DNA from 3 places in the Pseudomonas macauensis genome. Region 1 is predicted to be linked to each of the others. Evidence: predicted binding sites of a transcription regulator. Region 1 holds the regulator's gene; each other region holds the start of a gene.
What was found. The regulator sigma-54, encoded in region 1, starts transcription at its own class of promoters, with help from an activator protein. The targets are predictions, from matches to a motif close to ANTGGCATNNANNTTGCTNT.
Positions count from the first base shown of each region.

Region 2: a site for sigma-54 is predicted at 1,460-1,479, ahead of nirB (nitrite reductase large subunit NirB). Genes of this name have one in related genera too.
Region 3: a site for sigma-54 is predicted at 1,693-1,712, ahead of SD196_RS10850 (CmpA/NrtA family ABC transporter substrate-binding protein). Genes of this name have one in related genera too.

Region 1 is NZ_CP138377.1:1,109,342-1,112,613, forward strand. It holds gene rapZ (RNase adapter RapZ) at 1-546, opposite strand, end outside; gene ptsN (PTS IIA-like nitrogen regulatory protein PtsN) at 549-1,013, opposite strand; gene hpf (ribosome hibernation-promoting factor, HPF/YfiA family) at 1,023-1,331, opposite strand; gene SD196_RS05180 (RNA polymerase factor sigma-54) at 1,410-2,909, opposite strand; gene lptB (LPS export ABC transporter ATP-binding protein) at 3,151-3,272, opposite strand, start outside.
Region 2 is NZ_CP138377.1:2,275,436-2,278,707, forward strand. It holds gene nirB (nitrite reductase large subunit NirB) at 1-1,320, opposite strand, end outside; gene SD196_RS10820 (protein kinase domain-containing protein) at 1,582-3,272, opposite strand, start outside.
Region 3 is NZ_CP138377.1:2,282,935-2,286,206, reverse strand. It holds gene acnB (bifunctional aconitate hydratase 2/2-methylisocitrate dehydratase) at 1-1,441, shown strand, start outside; gene SD196_RS10850 (CmpA/NrtA family ABC transporter substrate-binding protein) at 1,819-3,021, shown strand; gene SD196_RS10845 (ANTAR domain-containing response regulator) at 3,024-3,272, shown strand, end outside.

The sequences.
Region 1 (3,272 bases):
GGCGTCCACCGGCATGCCGCGCTTGAAGCCGAAGGATTCGACCAGGAAGGCGGTGCCCAGTTCTGGCTTGTTCAGCAGGCGCAGCTTGAGCACGTCGCGCAGCTGATAGAGGTTCAGATGTGTGGTGTTGAGCTTGAGGTCGGCCAGGTCGGCAATCGGCGCCAACAGATGGGCCTCGTCGGCGATGGCTTCGGCCAGCGAGCGGCTGTCGGTGGTCAGGGGGTGCCGGCGGCGCGTCTCGGAGAAGCGTTTGAGCAGGGTTTCATCATCGGCATCGAGGTACAGCACATCGCACTGGATGTGCTTGTCGCGAGCCTCCTGCAGCAGTTCGGGGAAGCGCTGCAGCTGGCTGGGCAGGTTGCGTGCGTCGATGGAGACGGCTACCTGCGGGTGAAGCAGTTCGGTGTGCAGCAGTGCGCGTTGTGCAAGGTCCGGGAGCAGGCTGGCGGGCAGGTTATCGATGCAGTAGAAACCGTTGTCTTCGAGCACGTTGAGCGCGGTGCTCTTACCCGAGCCGGAACGTCCGCTGATGATGATCAGGCGCATGATCAGTGGCCGTTCTGGAAGTCCACGACGATCCGGTACAGCTCCTCGCCGTTGGCGGCGTGGCGCAGGCGGTCACGGACGTCGGAACGGTCGAGCATAGAAGCGATCTGGCGGAGCAGTTCCAGGTGCTCTTCGGTGGCGGCTTCGGGCACCAGCAGGACGAACACTAGGTCGACCGGCGCGCCGTCGAGGGCATCGAAGTCAACCGGATGGTCCAGGTGCAGGATGGCGCTGATGGGGGACTTGCAGCCAGGAAGGCGGCAATGCGGAATGGCGATGCCATTGCCGAAACCAGTGGAGCCCAGGCGTTCCCGGGCCACCAGATTTTCAAAGATGTCTTGCGCGTCGAAACCTGGCAGCTCGCGAGCTACCAGGTTTGCGATTTGTTCAAGGACGCGTTTTTTGCTGCCGCCCGGCACGTTCACCAGGGAACGGCCGGGGGTCAGGATTTGCTCAAGTCGAATCATAGGGAGGGGTTAACGAACACCAACTCCCTGCTGGCGTTCGAGGTATTTTTCCTTGTGCTTGATCAGTTGGCGGTCGAGCTTGTCAGTGAGCAGGTCGATGGCCGCATACATGTCTTCATGTTCGGCACAGGCCACTACTTCGCCACCTGCGATGTGCAGGGTGGCTTCGATTTTCTGCTTTAGCTTCTCGACCTCCATGATGACCTGAACATTGGTGATCTTGTCGAAGTGGCGCTCCAGTCGTCCGAGTTTTTCGCCGACATAGTCGCGCAGGGCGTCGGTCACATCCAGTTGATGTCCACTGATGTTGACTTGCATACCGCTTTCTCCTTATTGCCCGTGTGTAAGTGGCAGGTTAGGTGGCCTGCCGCCGGAACACTTTGGCGTGGATCAACGTCATACCAGTCGCTTGCGTTCGCTGGAGGGAGCAATCCCTAAGGACTCCCGGTACTTGGCGACGGTGCGACGTGCCACTTGAATGCCCTGTGCCTCCAGTAAACCAGCGATCTTGCTGTCGCTCAATGGCTTTTTCGGACTTTCCGCCGCGACCAGTTTCTTGATGATCGCGCGGATGGCGGTGGACGAGCATTCGCCGCCCTCGGAGGTGCTGACGTGGCTGGAGAAGAAGTACTTCAGCTCGAAGATGCCACGCGGGGTGTGCATGAATTTCTGCGTGGTGACGCGCGAGATGGTCGACTCGTGCATGCCCACGGCTTCGGCGATGTCGTGCAGGACCAGCGGCTTCATCGCTTCCTCGCCGTATTCGAGGAAACCACGCTGGTGCTCGACGATCTGGGTCGCCACCTTCATCAGCGTCTCGTTGCGGCTCTGCAGGCTCTTGATGAACCAGCGCGCTTCCTGCAGCTGGTTGCGCATGAAGGTGTTGTCGGCGCTGGAGTCGGCGCGGCGCACCAGGCCTGCGTACTGCGAATTGACCCGCAGGCGCGGCACCGCTTCCTGGTTCAGTTCCACCAGCCAGCGTTCGTTATGCTTCCGGACGATGACATCCGGCACCACGTACTCGGCCTCGCCGGACTCGATCTGCGAGCCGGGACGCGGGTGCAGCGACTGGATCAGCTCGATGGTTTCGCGCAGCTCGTCTTCCTTGAGCTTCATGCGCCGCATCAGCTGGCTGTAGTCGCGGCTGCCGAGCAGGTCGAGGTGGTCGGAGACCAGCTTCTGGGCTTCGTTCAGCAGGTAGGTGTTGGCCGGCATCTGGCGCAGCTGCAGCAGCAGGCATTCGCGCAGGTTGCGCGCGCCAACGCCGGCGGGCTCCATCTGCTGCACGCGGCGCAGGACGACTTCCACTTCGTCCATCTCCACGCCCAGTTCGGGATCGATGGAGGCGAGGATGTCGTCGAGGGATTCTTCGAGGTAACCGTCGTTGTTGATGCCGTCGATGATGCTCAGGCCGATCAGGCGGTCGGTGTCGGACATCGGGGCCAGGTTGAGCTGCCAGAGCAGGTGGCTCTGCAGGCTTTCACCGGCGGAGGTGCGGGCGGTGAAGTCCCACTCCTCATCGTCGCTGGCGGGCAGGCTGCTGGCGCTGGTCTGGTAGATGTCTTCCCAGGCGGTATCGACCGGCAGCTCGCTGGGAATGCGCTCGGCCCACTGGTCCTCGTCGAGGCTGTCGGCAGTGGGCGTGGTGCTTTCCTGATAGTTGTCCTGGGTGTTGCTGCTGGCGGTGGGGGCGGACTCGGCGCCATCGGCCATGGGGTCGCTGTTGTCGTAGTCCTCGCCGTCTTCCTGGCGCTCCAGCATGGGGTTGGACTCCAGGGCTTCCTGGATTTCCTGCTGCAGGTCCAGCGTGGAGAGCTGGAGCAGTCGGATGGCCTGTTGCAGCTGCGGAGTCATCGTCAGCTGCTGGCCCATCTTGAGGACGAGCGATGGTTTCATGGCTGGAACTAGGCACCTTGTTCGCTGGCGCAGCAAGCGCCATATCCACGACTACGGACGCCGGGGCGCCGCGAGGAAGCAAATTATATGCCTGAGTCTGGACGCTTTGCCTAGGGTCTGTCGACCTTTCGTTACAACCTGATTATCGGGCGATTTCGAGGCGGCCCGACACGCGGCGCCGGATGCAGGTCCGGGCCGTTAGCGGGGGAGGCGAGGCGCCGCCTGGAGGGCGGCCGCTGGGTCAGAGGCGGAACTCGTGACCCAGATAGACTTCCTTCACCAGATCGTTGGCGAGGATGGTCTCGGCGCTGCCTTCGGCGATCAGTTGACCGTCGTTGACGATGTAGGCGGTTTCGCAGATAT
Region 2 (3,272 bases), 1.2 Mb from region 1:
CTCCTGGATCGCCTTGACGATGGTGCCCTTGCACACGCCGTTGCAGCCGCAGACTTCGGCGCTGTCAGGCATGTTCGCCGCGCTGTTCTGGCCCTGATGGCCGACGTCGCCAATGCTGCTCTCGCCGAACATCAGATGGTCGCGGATCTCGGCGACGTTGTGGTTCTCTCGGATCTGCCGGAAGTACCAGCCACCGTCGGCGGTGTCGCCGTAGAGGCAGGCGCCAACCAGCACGTCGTCCTTGATCACCAGCTTCTTGTACACGCCGCCGATGGGGTCGGAGAGGGTGATGGTCTCGGTGCCTTCGCCGCCCATGAATTCGCCAGCGGAGAACAGGTCGATGCCGGTGACCTTGAGCTTGGTGGAGGTCACCGAGCCCTGGTAGCGGGCGAAGCCGAGCATGGCCAGGTGGTTGGCGCAGACCTTGGCCTGCTCGAACAGCGGCGCCACCAGGCCGTAGGCGATGCCACGGTGGCTGGCGCATTCGCCCAGGGCGTAGATGCGCGGATCGTAGGTTTGCAGGGTGTCGTTGACCAGGATGCCGCGGTTGCAGGGCAGGCCGGTCTTCTCGGCGAGTTCCGTATTGGGGCGTATGCCGGCGGCCATCACCACCAGGTCGGCGGCGATCACCTCGCCGTCCTTGAAGCGCACGGCGCAGACGCGGCCGCTGCCGTCGTCGATCAGCTCCTCAGTCTGGGTGTTGAGGCGGAAATGAATGCCGCGTGATTCCAACGCACTTTGCAGCAGTTTGCCAGCAGTGCGGTCCAGCTGGCGCTCCAGCAGCCAGTCGGAGAGGTGCACCACGGTCACGTCCATGCCGCGCTGCTTGAGACCGTTGGCGGCCTCCAGGCCGAGCAGGCCGCCGCCGATGACCACCGCGTGGCTATGGCTGCCGGCGGTGTCGATCATGGTTTGGGTGTCGGCGATGTCGCGGTAGCCGATCACGCCCTCCAGGCGGTTGCCCGGCACCGGCAGGATGAAGGGGTTGGAGCCGGTGGCGATCAGCAGGCGGTCGTATTCAGCTTCGCTGCCGTCCGCGGCGTAGACCTTGCGGCGGTGGCGGTCGATGCGGGTGACCTTGCGGTTGAGCAGCAGGCGGATGCCATTCTCGCTGTACCAGTTGAGGTCGTTGAGGACGATGTCCTCGAAGGCCTGTTCGCCGGCCAGCACGGGGGAGAGCAGGATACGGTTGTAGTTGGGGTGGGGCTCGGCGCCGAACACGGTGATGTCGTAGAGGTCGGGCGCGATCTTCAGCAGTTCTTCGAGGGTGCGCACACCGGCCATGCCGTTGCCGATCAGTACGAGCTTGAGCTTTTTCATGTCAGGGCTCCGTCACGCAATCGCGGAAAACAAAAAAGGCGTCCCGCCGGTTACCCAGCGAGGACGCCTTTGTCCAAGGGATCGAGAAGTGCGAGCCTCTTCGTTGAGGGACGCGCTTTTGTAGATTGTTGCTGTGGGTACTGCAGGGCACGTGCCAACTTGTGCTGTGCCAGTATTTTCGTGCCTTGCACTGCATTGGCCGGTGATTTTTCCGGGGCGTGTGCACTGCGCTGAAGCGTTTTGAACCGAACTGGTGCGCCCTCAGCCGCGATGCATCAGCCAGAGAATCAGCCCCAGGTTGACGGCCAGGGAGGCGAGGGCAATCCCGCGCCAGACCCGCAGCGGCTCGCGCTCCAGCAAGGGGCGTGGTCGTGCTGGAGCCTGGCGTTCGCCTTGTTCCAGGGTGAGCAGGCATTGCTCGGCGGTTTCGAAACGTTGCTGCGGCTGCGCTGTGATCAGTCGACCCAGCCAGTCGTCCAGCCAGGCCGGGACGTCAGGTCGATAACGACTGGCCGGGGCGGGCGTGCCGAAGCGCGGATGCTGGAAGGCTTCGATCTCGCCGTAGGGATAATGGCCGCAGAGCAGGCGGTACAGCGTGACGCCGGCGGCGTAGAGGTCCTGGCGGGCGTCCGGCGCTGCGCCCTGGAAGGCTTCGGGTGCGAGGTAGCTCGGGGTGCCGGGCAGGTCGTGCGGGTCCTCGCGGGACAGGCCCGGGCAATACGCCAAGCCGAAGTCCAGCAGGCGCAGCTCGCCGTCGTTGGCCCAGTGCAAGTTCTCCGGCTTGATGTCGCGGTGCAGGATGTTGCGCCGGTGCAGTTGGCCCAGGCCGCGCAGCAGGCGTTGGGCGATATCCATCCAATCCGGCAGGTTCAGCGGGCCGTTCAGCTTGAGGTGCTCGTCCAGGGGCTGCCCGGGGTATTCGCGCATTACGTAGTAGAGGTGCTGGCGTTGCGGCAGGCTGTGCAGCTCGGGAAAGTAGCGGCCCTGTACGCGGCGCAGGAACCATTCCTCCAGCAGCAGCGACTGGCCGGCGTCCGCTGCATCGCTCAATGCCGGTGGCAGGGTCTTGAGCAGCCAGGGGCGACCCTGGCGGTCGCGCACGCGGTAGATCAGCGACTGACGCGACTGTGCGAGTCGGCCTTCTACCTGCCAGCCCTCGAACTCCTGTTCGTCCCGCAATGCCGGTGGCGCCGGCCAGTGGTCGAGCTGGGCGAGGGCATCGCCGAGGCTGGCCGGCGGCAATTCGTCCACGCGCAGGAGCAGCGCACTGGCGTTGTCCTGGCTGCCGGCCAGATGCGCGGCGTTGACCAAGGCATCGGTGCAGGCTTCGAGGGATTGCGCGTCTTCCAGCAGACGCTGGATGGCGTTGTCGCCCAGCGCGGCCCAGACACCGTCGCTGACCAGCAGGAAAGATTGCCCGGCTTCCAGCTCTCCGTCGCAGTAGTCCACCACCAGGTGCTGGTCGAGGCCCAGGGCGCGCTTGAGCACGTGCTGCATGCCGGGCTGCTCCCAGACGTGGTCCTGGGTCAGGCATTCCAGTTGTCCTGCGTGCCAGCGGTAGAGGCGGCAGTCGCCGACGTGGGCGAGGGTGAAACGCCGCCCGCGTAATACCAGGGCGGTCAGCGTGGTGAGCAGCGGCTGGCCGCCGCCATTGGCCTGCAACCAGCGGTTCTGCGAGAGCAGCAGGCGGTCGAGGGCCTGGGCGACGGCCCAGGTCTCGGGGGTGGCGTAATAATCGGCGGCCAGCGCCTGCAGCGTCAGGCGCGCGGCCAGACCGCCGTCGGCGCAATGGCTGACGCCGTCGGCGATGGCGAACAGGTGCCCCTTGCTGGCGGCCAGCCCTGCGGGTGGAGTGACCACCCGCAGGGCATCCTGGTTCTCGTCGCGCGGGCCGGTGGCGCTGGCCTGGGCGAAGCTCAGGCGCAGCTCATTGTAGGAGCGAGCTTGTGATC
Region 3 (3,272 bases), 1.2 Mb from region 1:
CCGCGCCTGCGGTCTGGCCGAAGGCCAGGGCGTACGCCCGGGCACCTACTGCGAACCGAAGATGACCACCGTCGGTTCCCAGGACACCACCGGCCCGATGACCCGCGACGAGCTGAAAGACCTGGCTTGCCTGGGCTTCTCCGCCGACCTGGTGATGCAGTCCTTCTGCCACACCGCCGCTTATCCGAAGCCGATCGACGTCAAGACCCACCACACCCTGCCGGACTTCATCATGACCCGCGGTGGTGTCTCCCTGCGTCCGGGCGACGGCATCATCCATAGCTGGCTGAACCGCATGCTGCTGCCTGACACCGTCGGCACCGGCGGCGACTCGCACACCCGCTTCCCGATCGGCATCAGCTTCCCGGCCGGTTCCGGCCTGGTCGCCTTCGCCGCTGCCACCGGCGTCATGCCGCTGGACATGCCCGAGTCGGTTCTGGTGCGCTTCAAGGGCAAGCTGCAGCCGGGCATCACCCTGCGTGACCTGGTCCATGCCATCCCCTACTACGCGATCCAGGCTGGCCTGCTGACCGTCGAGAAGAAAGGCAAGAAGAACATCTTCTCCGGCCGCATCCTCGAGATCGAAGGTCTGAACGACCTGACCGTCGAGCAAGCCTTCGAGCTGTCCGACGCCTCCGCCGAGCGTTCGGCTGCCGGTTGCACCATCAAGCTGCCGGAAGAGGCCATCGCCGAGTATCTGAAGTCCAACATCACCCTGCTGCGCTGGATGATCGGCGAAGGCTACGGCGATGCCCGCACCCTGGAGCGCCGCGCGCAAGCGATGGAAGCCTGGCTGGCCAACCCGCAACTGCTGGAAGCCGACAAGGACGCCGAGTACGCCGCGGTCATCGAGATCGACCTGGCCGACGTCAAGGAGCCGGTACTCTGCGCTCCGAACGACCCGGACGACGCTCGCCTGCTGTCCAGCGTCGAAGGCCGCAAGATCGATGAAGTCTTCATCGGTTCCTGCATGACCAACATCGGTCACTTCCGCGCTGCCGGCAAACTGCTGGACAAGGTCAAGGGTGGCATTCCGACCCGTCTGTGGCTGGCTCCGCCGACCAAGATGGACGCCCACCAGCTGACCGAGGAAGGCTACTACGGCATCTACGGCAAGGCTGGCGCGCGCATGGAAATGCCGGGCTGCTCGCTGTGCATGGGTAACCAGGCTCGCGTACAGACCGGTTCGACCGTGGTCTCCACTTCGACCCGTAACTTCCCGAACCGTCTGGGCGACGCCACCGACGTGTTCCTGGCATCCGCCGAGCTGGCCGCCGTCGCTTCGATCATCGGCAAGCTGCCGACCGTCGAGGAGTACATGGCCTACGCGAAGGACATCGACAGCATGTCTGCCGATATCTACCGCTACCTGAGCTTCGACCAGATCGCCGAGTTCCGCGAAGCTGCAGCCAACGCGAAGATCCCGGCAGTTCAGGTCTGAGACTCCTAGCGTGATGAAAAGCCCCGCCCCGTGCGGGGCTTTTCTTTTGTGGCGGCCGAAATAGAGCGACCTGAACCACTACTCACGATGGGGCTAATACTTATTGACCGTTGCGCCTGTCGCCGGCGTGTCTAAGGTGTCAGCAGGCCCTGCCGATATCCGTGCTCAGGTGCCCTTGATGGAACCCTCCAGAGGTGCGCTCCCTTCCTCTGAGCCCCGCCCTTGTGGCGGGGCTTGTTTTTTCCGCCGTACCTGGCACACCCCTTGCTGAACGCCCTGCAGCAGGCAGCCCAACGGCGGGCCCTGAAAGACGATGACGTCGCCTTCCCGCCCATCGATGGTCAGCGGAGCGACGCCCTTTGCCTTCAGAGGTGGAAATGATCGACAGCACCAGAGGCCGTCCGGACAGCCTGGCCTGGGTCGCCGGCTCCGACGCACCGGAGAAGAGCGCCCTGAATCTGGGCTTCATGGCCCTCACCGACTCCGCATCCCTGGTGGTCGCCGCCACTCAGGGCTTCGCCCAGCCCTACGGCCTGACCCTCAACCTGCAGCGGCAAAGCTCCTGGGCCGGCCTGCGCGATCGCCTGCTCAGCGGCGAGCTGGATGCGGCCCAGGGGCTCTACGGCCTGATCTACGGCATGCAGCTCGGCCTGGGCGGCACACCCGCCACCGAGATGGCCGTGCTCATGGGGCTGTGCCAGAACGGCCAGGCGATCAATCTTTCCGCTCCGCTGATGCGCGACGGCGTGACCTGTGCTGAAGCACTCCGCCAGCACGCGCTCCACAACGGTGCGCCGCTGACCCTGGCGCACACCTTCCCCACCGGCACCCATGCCCTGTGGCTGTATTACTGGCTGGCCAGTCACGGCATCCACCCGCTGCGTGACGTGCGCTCGCTGGTGGTGCCGCCGGCGCAGATGGTGGAGCACCTGAAGGCCGGGCGCATCGATGGTTTCTGTGCCGGAGGCCCCTGGGGCGCGCTGGCGGTGGACGAAGGCCTGGGCTTCACCCTGGCGACCAGTCAGCAGATCTGGCCGGACCACCCGGAAAAGGTGCTGGGCACCACCCGCGCCTTCGTCGAGCAATACCCCAACACCGCCCGCGCCCTGGTGATGAGCCTGCTCGATGCCAGCCGCTTCATCGAGGCCAGCGAGGACAACCTGCGCAGCGCTGCGCAATTGATCAGCGGGCGCGACTACATCGACGCACCGGTCTCCAGCATCGAGCCACGCCTGCTCGGTCGCTATCAGGACGGCCTCGGCCACGCCTGGCAGGATGCCCATCCGCTGCGTTTCCACGACGGCGGACAGGCCAACTTCCCGTGGCTGTCCGACGGCATGTGGTTCATGACCCAGTTCCGCCGCTGGGGCCTGCTGCGCGAGGACATCGACTACCTGGGCATTGCCCGCCGGGTCCAACGGCTCGACCTGTACCGCGAAGCCGCCGAAGCCATTGGCGTAGCGGTGCCGAACGTCGACATGCGGAGCTCGACGCTGATCGATGGGCGAATCTGGGATGGCAGCGATCCGACCAGCTATGCCCACGGCTTCGAATTGAATGCCCTGACGGAGCGAGACTGAGCATGTTGCGCGTCCTGCTGATCAACGACACCCCGAAGAAGGTCGGGCGCCTCAAGGCAGCGCTGGTGGAATCCGGTTTCGAGGTGGTCGACGAATCAGGCCTCACCGTCGACCTGGCGCAACGCGTGGAAGCCCTGCGCCCGGATGTGATCCTGATCGATACCGAATCCCCCGGCCGCGATGTACTGGAACAGGTGGTGCTGGTCAGCCGCGACCAGCCGCGCCCCATCGTCATGTTCACCGACGAACAC